Regions from separate parts of the Cytobacillus sp. FSL W7-1323 genome, predicted to be linked through region 1. Evidence: riboswitches for the same ligand, from Rfam matches in the RefSeq annotation. Region 1 holds a riboswitch; each other region holds the start of a gene.
The links. A riboswitch is a leader RNA that binds a small molecule or an ion and turns the genes downstream of it on or off. The one in region 1 is predicted to bind S-adenosylmethionine.
Positions count from the first base shown of each region.

Region 2: it holds a riboswitch for S-adenosylmethionine, as region 1 does, so the genes downstream of both, MKX67_RS07370 (PLP-dependent aspartate aminotransferase family protein) here and mtnK (S-methyl-5-thioribose kinase) in region 1, are expected to answer to the same signal.
Region 3: it holds a riboswitch for S-adenosylmethionine, as region 1 does, so the genes downstream of both, MKX67_RS19660 (iron-containing alcohol dehydrogenase family protein) here and mtnK (S-methyl-5-thioribose kinase) in region 1, are expected to answer to the same signal.
Region 4: it holds a riboswitch for S-adenosylmethionine, as region 1 does, so the genes downstream of both, metE (5-methyltetrahydropteroyltriglutamate--homocysteine S-methyltransferase) here and mtnK (S-methyl-5-thioribose kinase) in region 1, are expected to answer to the same signal.

Region 1 covers NZ_CP151998.1:1,133,132-1,137,321, reverse strand. The annotation lists gene MKX67_RS05955 (sugar ABC transporter substrate-binding protein) at 1-288, opposite strand, end outside; gene mtnA (S-methyl-5-thioribose-1-phosphate isomerase) at 285-1,337, opposite strand; gene mtnK (S-methyl-5-thioribose kinase) at 1,334-2,518, opposite strand; SAM riboswitch class I at 2,665-2,818, opposite strand; SAM riboswitch class I at 3,020-3,123, shown strand; gene MKX67_RS05940 (2,3-diketo-5-methylthiopentyl-1-phosphate enolase) at 3,222-4,190, shown strand, end outside.
Region 2 covers NZ_CP151998.1:1,412,933-1,417,122, forward strand. The annotation lists gene MKX67_RS07360 (MBL fold metallo-hydrolase) at 1-317, shown strand, start outside; gene MKX67_RS07365 (CoA pyrophosphatase) at 351-977, shown strand; SAM riboswitch class I at 1,044-1,144, shown strand; SAM riboswitch class I at 1,326-1,436, shown strand; gene MKX67_RS07370 (PLP-dependent aspartate aminotransferase family protein) at 1,513-3,312, shown strand; gene MKX67_RS07375 (aliphatic sulfonate ABC transporter substrate-binding protein) at 3,337-4,190, shown strand, end outside.
Region 3 covers NZ_CP151998.1:3,855,210-3,859,399, forward strand. The annotation lists gene MKX67_RS19650 (hypothetical protein) at 322-474, opposite strand; gene MKX67_RS19655 (hypothetical protein) at 690-1,259, shown strand; SAM riboswitch class I at 1,339-1,454, shown strand; gene MKX67_RS19660 (iron-containing alcohol dehydrogenase family protein) at 1,546-2,661, shown strand; gene MKX67_RS19665 (MetQ/NlpA family ABC transporter substrate-binding protein) at 2,658-3,479, shown strand; gene MKX67_RS19670 (methionine ABC transporter ATP-binding protein) at 3,519-4,190, shown strand, end outside.
Region 4 covers NZ_CP151998.1:239,654-243,843, reverse strand. The annotation lists partial or broken gene MKX67_RS01290 (glycosyltransferase family 2 protein) at 1-997, opposite strand, end outside; gene MKX67_RS01285 (DNA-binding protein) at 1,280-1,567, shown strand; SAM riboswitch class I at 1,642-1,754, shown strand; cobalamin riboswitch at 1,808-1,988, shown strand; gene metE (5-methyltetrahydropteroyltriglutamate--homocysteine S-methyltransferase) at 2,136-4,190, shown strand, end outside.

The sequences.
Region 1 (4,190 bases):
ATCTAAATTGGAAGCCATTTTTGCTAAGTCACCTTCAGAAGTAAATACTTGAACGGTTCCACCAAACTTTTCTACCTGCTCTTTTACCCCTTCAATATATTGTGCAGAAAAAGTTCCTAAATTAATTTGCATGATTAGTGCGATCTTTTTATTAGCTAACGGATGTACACTATTCTCTTTAGTTGATGCAGTTGCTTCACTACTTGAATTGCTTCCTTTTGGCTGGCAGCCTGCCAAGATTAAAATAAAAATAATAAGAAACGCTAATAGTATACGATTGTTCTTCATGCCCTAACTCCCTCTTCTGCTTTATTCAATTGTGCCAATTTGTTTCGATCAGCTTCAAAAATGCCTTTTTCAGTAATAATTGCAGTAATTAAATTAGCCGTTGTCACATCAAACGCCGGATTAAACACTTTCGTTCCTTCTGGTGTGATCTGGTTTGGCCCAATATGAGTCACCTCTTCTGCCAACCTCTCCTCAATCGGAATATCTGCCCCTGATGCGATAGAAAAGTCAAATGTCGACAATGGCGCAGCTACATAGAAAGGAATTTGAAAATAGTTTGCTAAAATAGCTAGTTGCCATGTACCGATTTTATTCGCTGTATCTCCATTGCTGGCAATACGATCGGCCCCGACTATAATCGCTTCAATCCCCTTGGTTGCTATGGTATGAGCAGCCATATTATCAGTAATGACCGTCACATCCACATTGGACTGTTGAAGCTCCCAAGCAGTTAGGCGCGCTCCCTGAAGAACCGGTCTCGTTTCACAAGCATATACTTGAAAGTCAACACCCTTCTCCTTGCCTAAATGAAACGGCGCTAGCGCTGTACCATATTTTCCTGTAGCAATCGTTCCCGCATTGCAAATCGTTAATACCTTTTTCCTTCCATTCAATAGACTTAGTGCATTTTCACCAATTTGGCGACAAATCTCCTCGTCTTCTTGATGTATTTTCTTTGCTTCTTGCTCCAAACTGATAATTGTCTCCTCTGTTGAATACAGCGTTTCTATTACTTTCATCATTCGATCCAAAGCCCAGAACAAATTAACAGCTGTCGGTCTAGAGCCCGCTAGATAAAGATAATCTTCATGAATTCTAAGATGGAAAGTTTCAATGTCGACCCCTTCGTATTTTTTTGCAGCAATCGCTAAACCATAAGCAGCAGTAATTCCAATAGCTGGCGCCCCTCTTACTTTCAACTGAATAATTGCCTCAAAGACATCTTCAATGGTTTCGAGTTCTATCCATCTTGTTTGATGGGGTAATAAGGTTTGATCAAGAATTTTCAATCTACCTTCTTGCCATTCAATTGGTGTTGGTATACTCATGATGTATACGCCTCCAGTTCCTTAAGAAGTTGCGAGATTGTTACTATGTTTTTGCGATTAATAATCAAGGATGAACCTAATTGAATCGTTGCCTTCTTCACATATAATCTAATTGAACTATCTTCTATTCCATCAAGATCCTTCACATGCGACAATCCGATTGTTCTCCGAATTAATTCACACCCTACTACTCCGATAGCATCTTTAAATACTTTAGCTAGAAAAGACTCTAGAGCGCCTGGTACTTTCGTAAAAGGATTAACAACAGAATTTTGCCAAGCTTCTGAAAAATATTGAGAAAACACATCCCATACTTCTTCTATCTGTTGAAGAATAACGATTCTATCGTTTTCGTTTCGTACAAGTACTTGGAAAATGAGATGGGCAATATATTGACCGACATCAAATCCAATCGGACCATAAAAGCCGAACTCAGGATCGATCACCTTCGTCTCACTCTTACTCGCAAATATACTCCCTGTATGTAGGTCACCATGTAGTAAGCTCTCTGCTTCTGTGAGAAAAGCATATTTTATTTTGGCTACTTCAAGTTTCAACTTGTCATTAGTCCATAGTTGCTGAACCACTTCAGCCAACTCAGCTTCAAAATCATTCGTTTCCACATCAAAAAATGGATCGGTGAATACTAAATCCTCAGTGATTTTACATAGTTCAGGATTTGAAAATTTAGCGACCAGTTTCTTTTTCTCAAACGGATGAAGAGCAAAATCTGAAGTTGAAAACAATGTCTTTGCTAAGTACTCACCAATATGAGCTGATAAATTCGGATAATGATCCCCTTGAATCAATCCGTCTCTTACAATTGTCAAATGGGAAAGATCCTCCATCACAGTTAATGCTAGCTCTTCATCTGATGCTAGTACTGCTGGGAGGAGGTGAGGAACGAATTCACCATGCTTCTTAAGCACTTCTGCCTCCAGTTTTGCACGTTTAAGTGTTAGAGGCCAGCTTTCTCCGACTACTTTTGCATAAGGGAGTGCTTGCTTAATAATTACACTTTTATGATTAGAAGTAATACGGTAAACATAATTCAAATTACCATCACCAATCTCTTCCACCGTCATTTTTTCATCCGGTAAAAACAGTTTTAAACTCTTCACGTATTCACACGCTGATTCCTCTGTCAAAGCGCGATAACCTATATTATCTAAAACAGCCATATCTCTTCCCCCTTATTTCTTTATTTATCTGTGGCACAAAACAGGGGTGACTACATGAAGAGATGTAGTCGGACCTGCTTTGTCATTACAGAAACAAAAATGCCCCTTTCCTGTACAGAAAGAGGCATTCGTCATTACGATTTTGCCTCTCATCTTTCAGAATAACTTCTGAATGGAATTAGCACCGTGCCTTACATTAGGCGCAGAAATTCTCTAGCTGCGCCTCGTTTCACAACGATATTACGGTCGGTTGCTGGGTTTCATCGGGCCATATTTCCCTCCACCTGCTCTTGATAAGAGTATAAAAGATTCATTTTTTGAAATATCTTGAGCAAATACTATCACCGATTATAAAAAAGTGTCAATCTTTTTTTTAAAACTTTTCATCTTTTTAAGGTTAAAAGAATTTTGTCATATAACGTAAAAAATTCTCTGTTGACAGATAAAACACCTGGTGACATAATACAATTGTGCAAAAATTTAAAACGATAATCATAAATTTTCTTATCAAGAGCAGGCGGAGGGACGAGCCCGATGAAGCCCGGCAACCGATTCTAAATGAACACGGTGCTAATTCTTGCAGCAATCATGCTGACAGATAAGGAGAAGGTTCTATCACTGCGAACTAACCCTCTTCTTATTGATTAAGAAGAGGGTTTTTTATTGTCAATGTCAATTCGAAATTATCAGGGAGGGTTCTCATATGGGAGATGTAATTGCAACTTATCAAGTATACGCAAGACCCGGTTCATTAGAGAAAAAAGCAGAGGATATCGCTTTAGGATTAACGATAGGCTCGTGGACAGCGTTACCATTACTTGAGCAAAAACAATTACTAAAACATAAAGGCAGAGTCACTGCACTACAAGAATTTTATGATGATGAACATCCCAATCGATTCGGTGAAGTAAGGTGCGAAATTAGTATCGCCTACCCTACATATAATTTCACATTTGATATTCCAGCAATCTTAACAACTGTATTTGGAAAGTTATCTCTAGATGGTGAAGTAAAATTATTAAATCTGGAATTTGATAATGAGGATCTTTCCCGTTTTCCTGGACCAAAATTCGGTATAAAAAATATAAGATCGAAACTAAATATTCAAGACCGCCCATTACTTATGAGTATATTTAAAGGCATTATCGGCAGGGATATTCACTTTTTAAGAGAACAGTTAAGAGACCAGGCTATGGGAGGCGTTGATATTGTAAAAGATGATGAAATTCTTTTTGATGTCAACATCTCTTTTGAAGACCGAATTATCGCAGGTAAAGAAATACTAGATGAAGTCTATGAAAAGACTGGAAAAAGGACACTTTATGCAGTCAATTTATCTGGGAGAACAATGGATTTAGTAGATAAAGCAAAACATGCGAGCGAATTAGGGGCGGATGCATTATTATTCAATGTTCACACTTACGGTCTAGATATGCTCCAAACACTAGCTGAAAACAATGAAGTGCAGTTACCTATCATGGCACATCCTGCATATAGTGGGGCCTATACTTCTTCAAACTTCTATGGTGTGGCTCCTGATTTATTACTCGGTAATCTTACTCGCTTAGCAGGCGCAGATTTCTCTTTATTTCCTTCTCCATATGGTTCTGTTGCCATGGAAAAAGAAAAAACCTTAGCTATCGCTAGACAGTTAACCGAAGAAAATGGCTTG
Region 2 (4,190 bases), 280 kb from region 1:
TTGAAAAAATCGAATCACTTCAACCACAACATATCTTTTTTGGGCATTATGGTGAGGGCCCTGAACCAAAGGATGTTTTTACTCAAATTCGTTATTGGTTACCTATATTTACTTCAGTTGCAGATGACGTTTTTCTCCAAGGAAATGACATAATAAAAATGCAAGAAGCCATACAATCGGAATTGTTGGAACAAGTAAAACATTATTTATTAACAGCGCACGATGTTGAACTTAGTGCAGAGGATAAGAAGCTAATAGGCTTAGATTTAAATGTCTGCACAATGGGGATGATTGATAGATTGCAGAAAGTGAAATAAAGATTTAAGTCGTGTGGTTTGGAGGTAATTAACATGGATTTGGAAGAAATAAGATCAGAGATACAGCATCGTCAATCAGATATATTGGGTAGCTCCAGATTGGTTAAATTCGCTGTTCTTCTTCCCCTAATAGAAAAAGATGGAGAAATACATATTTTGTTTGAAGTACGGTCTTTATCTATGAGAAGACAGCCAGGGGAAATTTGCTTTCCTGGGGGGAAAATGGATCAAGACGATGTGGATTTAATAGAGACGGCAAAAAGGGAGACCAGTGAAGAGTTAGGTATCCCAATTGGAGAAGTCTCTGTTTTTTCAGAACTTGATTATGTAGTGACACCTTATGATACAGTGATTTATCCGTTTGTAGGCACAATAGAGAGCATCAGTGATCTTAAGCTAAATCCAGAGGAAGTGGATCAAATTTTCACAGTACCACTTGCTTATTTTTTGAAAGAGGGACCATCTATTCATTATATTGAGATGAAGCCAGAGCCTAATAGTAGCTTTCCCTATCATCTCATTCCTAATGGGGAAAAATATAAATGGCAAACGCGGAGGATGCAAGAAATTTTTTATACTTATAAAGGTCATGTGATATGGGGGTTAACAGCTAAGATACTGTATCATTTTTTGACGCTTATCCAGGATGAAAATAAATAAATTTTCAAAATGTTATTGACGATTCCCTATAAAAGGGTATATGATGTTAAACAAATAAATATGAACTTCTTATCCAGAGAGGCGGAGGGACTGACCCAGAGAAGCCTCGGCAACCAGCAATCTTTTGTATGGTGCTAATTTCAGAGGATATTATCCAAAGATAAGGAGAAGGTGAGCTCGTTAATTCAAAGCCCTTCTGCCTCTTCTAGGTAGAAGGGCTTTTTATGTGATAGAGCTAATATTTTATTGGAATATAAAATATATTCAGATTTCATATTGACGACAAATCATTTTTTGGATATAATTCTATTTGTAATTAAAGTATTAACGCTTTAAAAAATAAAATATTTCTTATCGAGAGTGACGGAGGGATCAGGCCCTATGAAGTCCGGCAACCTTCAAGCAATTGCTTGAAAAGGTGCTAAATCCTGCAGGCAGTAAATGTCTGGAAGATAAGATGAGGCAACCCCCTCTTCTTATGAAGAGGGGGTTATTTATTTTAATCATCCGACTAAAAAGTAGAGGAGAGTATATAATGACGAATCAATTTAACACTTATGATGATGAGACGATTTTATTACATGGAGGTCAATCACCAGACCCGACAACGGGATCTCGTGCAGTTCCTATTTATCAAACAAGTTCATATGTTTTTCATAATACAGACCATGCGCAAAGCCTATTTTCATTAGATGAGACGGGAAATATCTATTCACGAATCGGTAATCCAACGGTAGATGTATTAGAAAAACGTATTGCTTTATTAGAAGATGGGGTAGCGGCAGTAGCGACTTCATCTGGAATGGCAGCTATAGCTCTTTCAATTATGAATATTGCCCAAGCGGGTGATGAGATTGTTGCAGCGTCGAACCTTTATGGTGGAACATATAATCTTTTTGCCATAACACTTCCGAAATATGGGATTAAAGTTCATTTTGTTGATGGATCTGACCCTGAGAATTACCGTAAAGCGATTACGCCAAAAACTAAGGCTTTATATGGAGAGATTATTGGGAACCCAAGTCTTCATGTCCTAGATGTAGAGGCAGTTGCAAATATTGCTCATGATAATGATATTCCCCTTATTATTGATAATACTTTCGCTTCACCTTATCTTTGCAAACCAATCCAATGGGGAGCAGATATTGTCATTCATTCGGCAACAAAATGGATTGGTGGTCATGGAACAACAATTGGCGGACTTGTAGTTGATGGCGGACGATTTAATTGGAATCATGATAAGTTTCCTGGTTTTACTCAGCCAGATCCAAGTTATAACGGTATTGTTTATGCGAATGAGTTTGGTACACTCGCTTTTAGTACAAAACTTCGTGTTCAGTTGCTGCGCGATTTTGGGTCATCTTTAAGCCCACATAGTGCATTTCTTTTACTCCAAGGATTGGAAACACTCCATTTACGTATAGAGAAACATACGGAAAATGCAGCGAAGATAGCCCATTTCTTAAACGCTCATCCAGCTGTCGATTGGGTCGCATATCCAGGTTTAGCAGAGCATCCAGCGCATGAACTCGCGAAGAAATATTTAAACACTGGCTTCGGTTCCATTGTGAACTTCGGTATTAAAGGTGGCCGAGATGCGGGTAAAAAAGTGATAGATACAATTGCATTGTGGTCTCATGTAGCCAATGTAGGTGATGCGAAGTCACTCATTATTCATCCGGCTTCAACCACACATCAACAGTTAAGTGCAGAAGATTTAATTAAAAGCGGTGTAAGTGAGGAACTCATACGTTTATCAGTTGGGATTGAATCGGTTAGAGATTTAACCAATGACTTAGATCAAGCCTTCTATGAAGCGACTGGTATTTCTTCGAAGGGAGAACAAAAAGGAGAAACAGCAGTAAATGATGAAGGTGTTATTCGATGGGCATTACAATCATCCTCATTAAAAGAAGATGTGGATGGCAAAGAACTGCAAAGAGCAAAAAGGATAGCTGTTGTTGGATTAAGTGGAAATCCTGCTAGACCAAGTTACCGTTTAGCAAGAAAAATGCAAAGATTAGGTTATCAAATCGTGCCAGTTAATCCAAGAGAAACAGAAGTATTAGGTGAACAGGCATATCCAAATTTAAAATCCATTCCTTTTACCATTGATATTGTGCAAGTATTTAGAAGCCCTGAAGCTGCGATAGAAGTGGCGAAAGAGGCAGTAGAAATCCAACCGAAAGTTTTCTGGCTACAAGAAGGTGTCATTTCACCAAAAGCAGTTGAAATAGCAAAAGAAGCCGGACTTGAAGTGGTACAAAATCGCTGCACATATAAAGAGGCACAGAGATTAAGAGGTTCTATTGTAACCTTTGCTTGTGAAATTTAAAACCGAGATTGAGGAGAGTCATCGATGAAAAAATGGTTCGTATTTTTAATTGTCGTTTTATCAATTGGATTCATTAGTGCTTGCGGAGATAGTGAGGCAAGCACTGATGATAGTAATGACGAAGGAAAACCAGAAAAAATTGTTTTAGACTATGCCTATTATTCTCCAACAAGTGTAGTTTTAAAGAAATTCGGCTGGGCAGAAGAAGCGTTTGCCGAAGATGATATTGATGTTGAGTTTGTCCTCAGTCAAGGAAGTAATAAGGCACTTGAGTTTCTTAATAGTAGCAGTGTTGATTTTGGCTCAACTGCAGGTGCAGCGGCATTAATTGCAAAAGCAAATGGTGCTCCAATTGAATCAGTCTATATATACTCAAAACCAGAATGGACGGCATTAGTTGCACCGAAAGAATCAGCTATCAAATCAGTTGAAGACTTGAAGGGAAAGAAAGTAGCAGCAACGATTGGAACAGATCCATATATCTTTTTACTGCGCTCATTAAATGAAGCCGGATTAACATCAGCGGATGTTGAAATCGTTAACTTGCAACATGCTGACGGTGGAACGGCATTAACAACAGGGCAAGTAGACGCTTGGGCTGGTTTAGATCCCCATATGGCTAAATTAGAACTTGAAGCAGACACAGAATTTATTTATCGAAATATCGATTTTAACACTTATGGCACATTAAATGTGAGAAGCGAATTTGCTGAGAAGTATCCTGAACAAGTGAAAAAAGTAATTGAGCTTTATGAAAAAGCTCGTACATGGGTATTAGAAAATCCTGAAGAAGCGGCAGAGATACTGGCAGAAGAAGCACAAATCACCCTAGAGGTAGCGAAAAAAGAATTAGAGAGAAATGACTTTAATGAACCAAT
Region 3 (4,190 bases), 1.8 Mb from region 1:
TTTAACCTTTTTGCCGGATTGGCTTATGACCTCGAGCCGATGGCGTCCGGAGCTAGACAAAGCCTCGTTAAACATTTCATATAATGCAATCGCACTTATATTATCTGCACATACATCTAACACTAATCTGATGAGTCCTAACTCTACATCGGCAAGCTTTACTATTCGCTCAAGAAGCGTCTTGCCAATCCCTCTTCCTTGTACTTCTTCATTAATAGAGATGGACACATTCCCGCTATATCTTAACTTTCCACTTCTCTCTTCTAAGGAAGCTATCCCTCGAACATGACCGTTACATTCTGCAACAAATACATGGTCTTCTTATGTAAGTCCTTCAATATAATCTTCAATATCTTTTAATCTCCCCGATGATAAGGCCATTGTTTGTTGAATAATAGAATCTTGCCTATGCATTTCATGAATATCTCTTGCATCATTTATATGTATCAGTCTAATCTTTATTTCTTCCCCCATATAAAAACTCCTTTTTTTATAAAACTGTTCTGAATGAAAACTTATAAACCAAGACTACCACTTTTCTTAGTTTGAAAATATTGCTTTATTCATTTACGAATGAACAGTATAAAAAGTTTCTTATCATTGCACTGACATAATCACTACGATACAAAATATATATGAAAGGAGGCATCGAGGTATTTTATGAGCATCCAAAGGAGGGTAATTTGTATATGCTTGCTTTGTTCAGTCTTTTTCTAGTTGTCGGCTACAGTTTCTTTTTCTTGATTAGTGCCGTTAGAAAAAAGAAAGAAATAGCTACAAAATATTCTAAATGTATTCCCATGGTGGTTGGTATGACGAGTAGCTTAACAATCGGTTTGATTATATCTGTGTGGTTACCAGAAATGGCTAAAGCAACTGTATTATCAATTCTCATTAGCGCTGTCATTGCCATTTTTATAGGACTACCGTTTAAAACAAACGGACTCGTTGAAGCTCAAGCGTCAAGTCTCATGGGAAGTATGATGGGGGCAATGCTAGGCATTATGTTGGTACCCAGTGAAGTTACATTTATGATCATTAGCATGGATCTGATTTATTTAATTAGTATTTTTGCCATGATGCTTCTCATGCACAAAAAACATTCATTAAAGGAAGCATTGAAAAATCGACCTGTGCCCTTCTATCTAACATTCTTATTAAGCATCGCCATTATCTGCGCATCGGGAATTCATCAAGAAGCGAAGAACTCAATTCATCCGATTGAAGAAAACACCCCACAAGTAGAACACCATCACTAGTTTAATGATTAATTTCAATTATGTTATTGACTTTTCATGTAATAGATAATATTATGAATATAATTTAATAAAGCATTTTCTCTTATAAAGAGCGGCTGAGGGACTGGCCCTGCGACGCCCGGCAACCATTCATATACCCATATGAACAGGTGCTAAATCCTGCAAAATACTTTTTGGTATTTTGATATATGAGAGAGGTCACTACTATTCTAGTATATTTATGCCTCTCATGATGAGAGGCATTTTTGTTTTTATCATCACATCCAAAGAGAAACGAGGAGAGGAAATGACTGCAACAATCGTAAAAGGGGCTCCAGGACATTATTTATTAGGTTCAGGCATTCTAACAGAACTCCCCGACCTACTTAAAGATATTTCTGTTTCCAAATACCATATAATAACCGGTAAAAAAGCTTGGCAAGCCGTGCAACCCTACTTGCCCAAGGAAGTAATAGATAACAACGTTCACCTTCATTATATAGATGGTCACACTACCTTAAAAAAGGTCCATGACATCCAAGAAATAATAACAAATGATGGTGCTAATGGCGTAATAGGTATTGGTGGTGGGACAGCATTAGATATAACAAAAGCAGTTGCGATTGAAGCATCTGTTCAATCCATTCTTATACCAACAATCGCAGCTACCTGTGCCGCATGGACACCATTAAGTGTTTTTTATAATGAAGAAGGCAGCTTTACTCATTATACCGAGTTCCCTATTGCGACAACCCTCGTATTGGTTGAACCTGAAATTATTGCTAAAGCGCCTATTACTTATTTAAAAGCAGGAATTGGGGATACATTAGCCAAGTTTTATGAAGCTGAAGCTCTAATTGAAAGTTTTTACCCTGAAGAAACACTTCCTGTACCTAAACAAGTTTCGCAATTTTCAGCTAAAATTTGCCGAGATACATTGCTTAATGATGGTGAAGCCGCACTACAATCAGTAGCCAAAAACGAAACCTCAAAAGCACTTATCCGTGTGATTGAAACGATTATCATGACTGGGGGTATGGTCGGTGGATTCGGCGAAAAAGCAGGACGAATCGCTGGTGCCCATTCGTTTCATAATGGACTAACCGTAGCGGATGCAGCCCAAGATTTTCTTCATGGGGAATTAGTCGCTTACGGGATTCTTGGTCAATTGGCCATTGAAGAAAAATGGACAGAAGTTGATTACCTTCTCCCGTTTTATGAGAGCTGGCAATTGCCAAGTAGTCTCTCTAGTCTAACTATTGATGTGAATGATGAGCAATTAATGAAGACAATTGTAAAAAAGGCGATACGCCCAACTGAATCTATTCACTTTATGAAAAACGAGATAAGTGAACATTCTGTTTTACAAGCACTTCGATTATTAGAAAAACAAAATGAACAAAAAGGAGTTCAAACATCATGAAAAAATGGTTACTAACTGGAACATTCTTATTATCTTTAACAGGCTTAGCTGCATGTGGTAGTGATGAAGCCAGCAACTCTACAGAAGGATTATATGACGATGAAGAATTAGTCATTGGTGTCACTGCAGGTCCACATGAGCAAATCTTAGAAAAAGTAATTGAATTAGCTAAAGAAGAAGATATCAACATTAAATCACAAGTATTTACTGATTATGTGATGCCAAATGTCGCATTAGCTGAAAAAGAGATTGACTTAAACATTTTTCAAACAGAGCCTTATTTTAATGCATTTAAAGAAGATAGAAATTTAGATTTAGTTAAATCTTTTGATACCGTTTCATTCCCGATGGGCATCTATGCACTCAATGTAAAAGATGTAGCTGAATTAAAAGATGGCGCAAAAATCGGTCTTCCGAGTGACCCAACAAATAGTGGCCGAGCTCTATTACTATTTGAAAAAGCGGGATTAATCGAATTAGATCCTGAAACAGGTATTAATTCAACAGTTCGTGATATTGAAAAAAACAATGGTAACTATGAATTTATTGAACTTGACTCTGCTCAAATCGCTCGTCAGCTAGAAGAGCTTGACGCTGCAGCTATTAACACGAACTTTGCAATTGAAGCTGGTTTTGTCCCTTCTAAAGACGCTATCTTTATCGAGCCTAAGGATTCACCTTACGTAAACCACGCTGCTGTCCGTACGGAGAATAAAGATGATGAAATTCTTGAAAAATTAGCTGATATCTACCGCAGTGAAGAAATTGAAAAGTTTGTTGAAGAGGAATTTGACGGATCAGTTATCGTCTCTTGGTAAAATGATTAAAAATGAGCGTTACGGAGGGAGCATCAAATCATGATAGAGCTTAAGAATATAACCAAAACCTTTACAGGAAAACAAGGAAGCATCCATGCATTAAAGGATGTCTCACTATCAGTGAATCAAGGAGAAATCTACGGGGTTATCGGATACAGCGGCGCTGGTAAAAGTACATTAATTCGCTGTGTGAACTTACTTGAAAAACCTGATAGTGGTTCTGTAAAAGTCAATGGGGTGGATTTAACCACGCTGACACCAGGAAAACTCCGTGAAGCAAGAAGTCATATCGGCATGATTTTTCAAGGGTTTAACTTATTAAAAACAGCAACAGTTTATGATAATATTGCTATCCCTCTTAAACTAACAGGATTAGATAAGAAAGAAGTAAAGAGCCGCGTTAATAAATATTTAGAGATTGTCGGTTTAAGTGAAAAACAAAATGCTTATCCAGCTGAGTTATCTGGTGGCCAAAAGCAAAGGGTTGCTATTGCACGTGCATTATCGCATGAACCAGAAGTATTACTCAGCGATGAAGCAACAAGCGCCTTAGATCCAAATACAACAGAGGCAATTCTTGATTTGCTATTAAAAATCAATAAAGAATTAGGGATTACGATTCTCCTTATTACACATGAGATGAATGTTATCCAAAGGATTTGCGATTGTGTGGCCGTTATGGAAAATGGGGAAATTATTGAAGAGGGACGA
Region 4 (4,190 bases), 890 kb from region 1:
TGTGAAGCGCACCAATCGCTCTTGGAATGTTATGTCCGAGTGCCTGGTCAAACGCAATCACTTTCACACCTGACTTTTCTACCTTTTCCTTTGTTCGTTCATCTGCTCCATTTAACACAACAATGATTTCATCAATGCCTGCCTTCTTTACCTCAGCAATCACTTCAGCAATCGTATCCGGCTCCTTCCCTACAGGAATAATCGCACTATACTTCGCTCGTTTCTCTTCCTTTACCGAAAAGGCTTGTACATATTCCTTAAAAGATTGCCGATTTCGCCTGCCATCGTTTAAACCACCGCGATATCCTCTCTCTTCAATCAGTTGGGCCACTGCACGTAAATGGTCACCAATTATTAAACTTGTTGAAAATGAAAAAGAGGAGCCCGTAATCTTCTGTTGATGTTTCGGTCGAATCTTATTTGTAGCAATCACATCAATGGCTACTGGTGCACTCATCTTTAATTCTTTCATCACAGCTATACTATGAGCTAATGGCGGACAAGCTAAATTCTCCCAACCAATTGTATCAAGCGCTGATTTTTTCATCACATGAGGAACAGCGACTAAGGAATTAACGGATAACTCACCTTTACCTAAAAAATGATTAAGAGAGAACTTTGATACTGCTGTCGGATGTGGTCTAATGGGGCGCTTCATTGTCCAGCTTAAATCATTTAGGGCAATATCAGCCCCATCCTGAATGCCATCAAGCAGTGCTTGTAGCTCCTGTGCTCTAACGACAATATCACCATCAATAAAAAGAAGCGTATCTCCTTTTGCCTCCCTTGCACCAATTGCTCGTCCAATATCCACCCCTAGAGGTTCTTTATAAACAAGCTTTCTACATTCAAATGCTTCCGCTATTTTCTCCGATCCATCTGTTGAACCATTCAAAACAGCGATGATTTCATATGGCTCAATCTTCACTAACTCTTCTAAAACGGCTGACAACGTAGATTCTTCATTCTGAATGGGAATAATAACAGATAGATTCATAACACTTCACTTCTCTCCTTCAGCAAAATTAATAGTCTCCTTTGTGCTAACTATAGCCTTTTCCATCACAAACCCGAGAAAAACACTAAGTAATATCAATATATACAGCTTGGCCAATTTTGTTCTCGGACAAGTATACAATCTATGAAAGATGGTGCGATAGACAGGGTAGATTGGTTTAATTATGGGGGCATTGATCCGATTCGGCACTAAAAAATATATTATTACTATTCGTTAGGAGATGTTAAAGTAGATATATATGTATTTAAGGGGGAGTACAAATTGGAATTCGAGTTGAATTTTATTTGGATTGCCGCCGGTTTAGCATTACTTGGCTATTTCATAGGCAATGGGTTGAAGCAATTTAGTAGTAAAAATGAAGGTAATATGAATCATTTACTTGTGGAGCAAAGCCACCTTCATCTTTACTTTTATTTAAGTGAAGCTGACATGAAGGATCTATTACAGAAGCATCCTCACGCACCAAAAGTCATTCTTAATGGCAAGCATTATTACCATCTACATAAATTTCGCAAGTGGCTTGAATCTGATGATATATATCACTCATGAAGAATTTATTTTGACAGCTTCCATTTATTATGCTAATCTATCTGTAAAATTCAAAATATTATAAATATGTAATTCTCTTATTCAGAGAGGTGGAGGGACTGGCCCGATGAAACCCAGCAACCTTTAACAATTATTTGTTAAAAAGGTGCTAATTCCTGCAAAGTGTAATAGCTTTGGCAAATAAGAGAGGATAAAGACCTCTCTATTTTTAATTAGAGAGGTCTTTTGTATTTTCAAAACTTAATAACAAAGGCAACAGATGCATGATTGCTTAAAAGGGAAGCCCGGTGGAATGCCGGCACGGTCCCGCCACTGTGAAGGAGAGCGACTTATCATTGACCACTATTTCATAATAGAAATGGGAAGGGATAACGAGCGATAATCCGAAGTCAGGAGACCTGTCTGTTGTTTGCACTTAGACTCTACGGATGCATAGAGAGGAGTGATGAATACGTGTTGAGCAAATCAAATGGTCTCAACTCTAGTTAATATTGCGTATGAATCTCTCATTTAATAATAAATAGAGAGATTTTTTGTTGAGAAAATACAATCTAAAGGAGTGTTTAAATTGACTGAAGTAAAAAGCTCAAATGTAGGTTATCCAAGAATTGGCGAGAAGCGGGAGTGGAAGAAAGCTCTAGAACAATTTTGGAGTGGTAAGTTGAATAAAGAGACTTTTCTGCAACAAATGGAAGTCATTCGTTTATCCTCTCTCGAGAAACAAAAACAACTTGGCGTTGATCTCATCCCGGTTGGCGATTTCACACTGTATGATCATGTCCTTGATACAGCTGTGATGTTTGGACTTGTTCCTGAGCGTTTTACATACAGAGGTGGGAAGGTTGATATCGAAACGTATTTTGATATTGCCAGAGGGAACAAAGATGCCGTGGCAGCTGAAATGACCAAATGGTTTAACACAAACTATCACTACATCGTGCCAGAACTCAACAACCTCACGCCAACACTTGCTGAAAACCGGCCACTTGCCTTTTATAAAGAAGGAAAAGAGAAGCTTGAAATCGACGGGAAACCGGTTATCTTGGGCCCGATTACGTTTGTGAAATTATCAAAGGGCTATAAAGAAAGTGAATTCAAATCAATCGTCAATCAATTCGTTCCTCTTTATGCACAAATTTTAAAAGAATTACAGCAAGAAGGTGCCTTGTGGGTACAAATCGATGAACCTATTTTAGCAACTACCCTCACAGAAGAAGACATCTCACTCTATCAAGCAGTTTACCAAACATTACACCAGGCAGCACCACAGATAAATATCATTTTACAAACGTATTTTGAAAGCATCACTCATTTTGAAGCTGTTACCTCATTACCTGTGCAAGCGATCGGCCTTGATTTTGTCCATGATGCAGGTCAAAACCTCGCTTCTTTACAAAAATTCGGCTTCCCAAGTGATAAAGTATTAGCTGCAGGTCTCATCGATGGCCGTAATATCTGGGGCGCCAAACTTGATAATAAGCTCTCTCTTCTAGAAAAAATTACAGCAATTGTTCCGAAAGATCGCTTAATCATCCAGCCTTCATCCAGCTTATTGCATGTACCCGTTACAGTCAAAATTGAAGAAACACTAGATCATACATTAAAGACCGCACTCGCCTTTGCTGATGAAAAATTACAAGAAATCGTAGTGCTAACGAAAGGAATAAGAGAAGGAAAAGAGCAAATCCAAGATGAGATAAACGAGAGACGAACTGCTATCGAGGTGCTAAATCAATCTTCTATTAGAAACAATCAACAAGTACAAACAGCCATTCAAAACTTACCATCATCACTAGCAGAGCGCGAAGCACCTTATTCTGTTCGTCAAGCAACACAAAAAATAGCCTTCCAACTACCACTCCTACCTACAACAACGATTGGAAGCTTCCCACAAACACAGGAAGTGAGAAGAAATCGTTTAAAATGGCGTAAAGGAGAGTTAACTGCTACTGACTATCAAACATATATCAAAACGGAAATTAAAAAGTGGATTGATATTCAAGAAGAGCTAGGCCTTGATGTGTTTGTTCATGGCGAATTCGAGCGCACAGATATGGTCGAATACTTCGGTGAAAAATTAGCCGGATTCCAATTCACAAAATTCGGTTGGGTGCAGTCTTATGGCTCTCGTTGTGTCAAACCACCACTCATTTATGGAGATGTCTCATTTGAACAGCCAATGACAGTTGCAGAAACAGTCTATGCCCAGTCCTTAACAGATCACCCGGTAAAAGGTATGCTCACTGGTCCGATTACGATTTTAAACTGGTCATTTGTCCGCGACGATATCCCTCGTTACGAAGTCGCAAACCAAATTGCCCTTGCCCTTCGAGAAGAAGTAGAAGCACTAGAAGCAAATGGTATCCGGATGATTCAAGTAGACGAACCAGCCATTCGTGAAGGATTACCACTCAAACAAGAGAAGTGGGAAGATTATCTGAACGCTGCTGTTTATGCTTTTAGACTAGCCACCACTTCTGTCAGAAATGAAACACAAATTCATACGCATATGTGCTACTCCGATTTCGAAGACATTATCTCAAGCATTCAAGCACTCGACGCTGATGTCATCTCCATTGAAACATCAAGAAGCCACGGCGAACTCATTCACTCATTTGAAGAA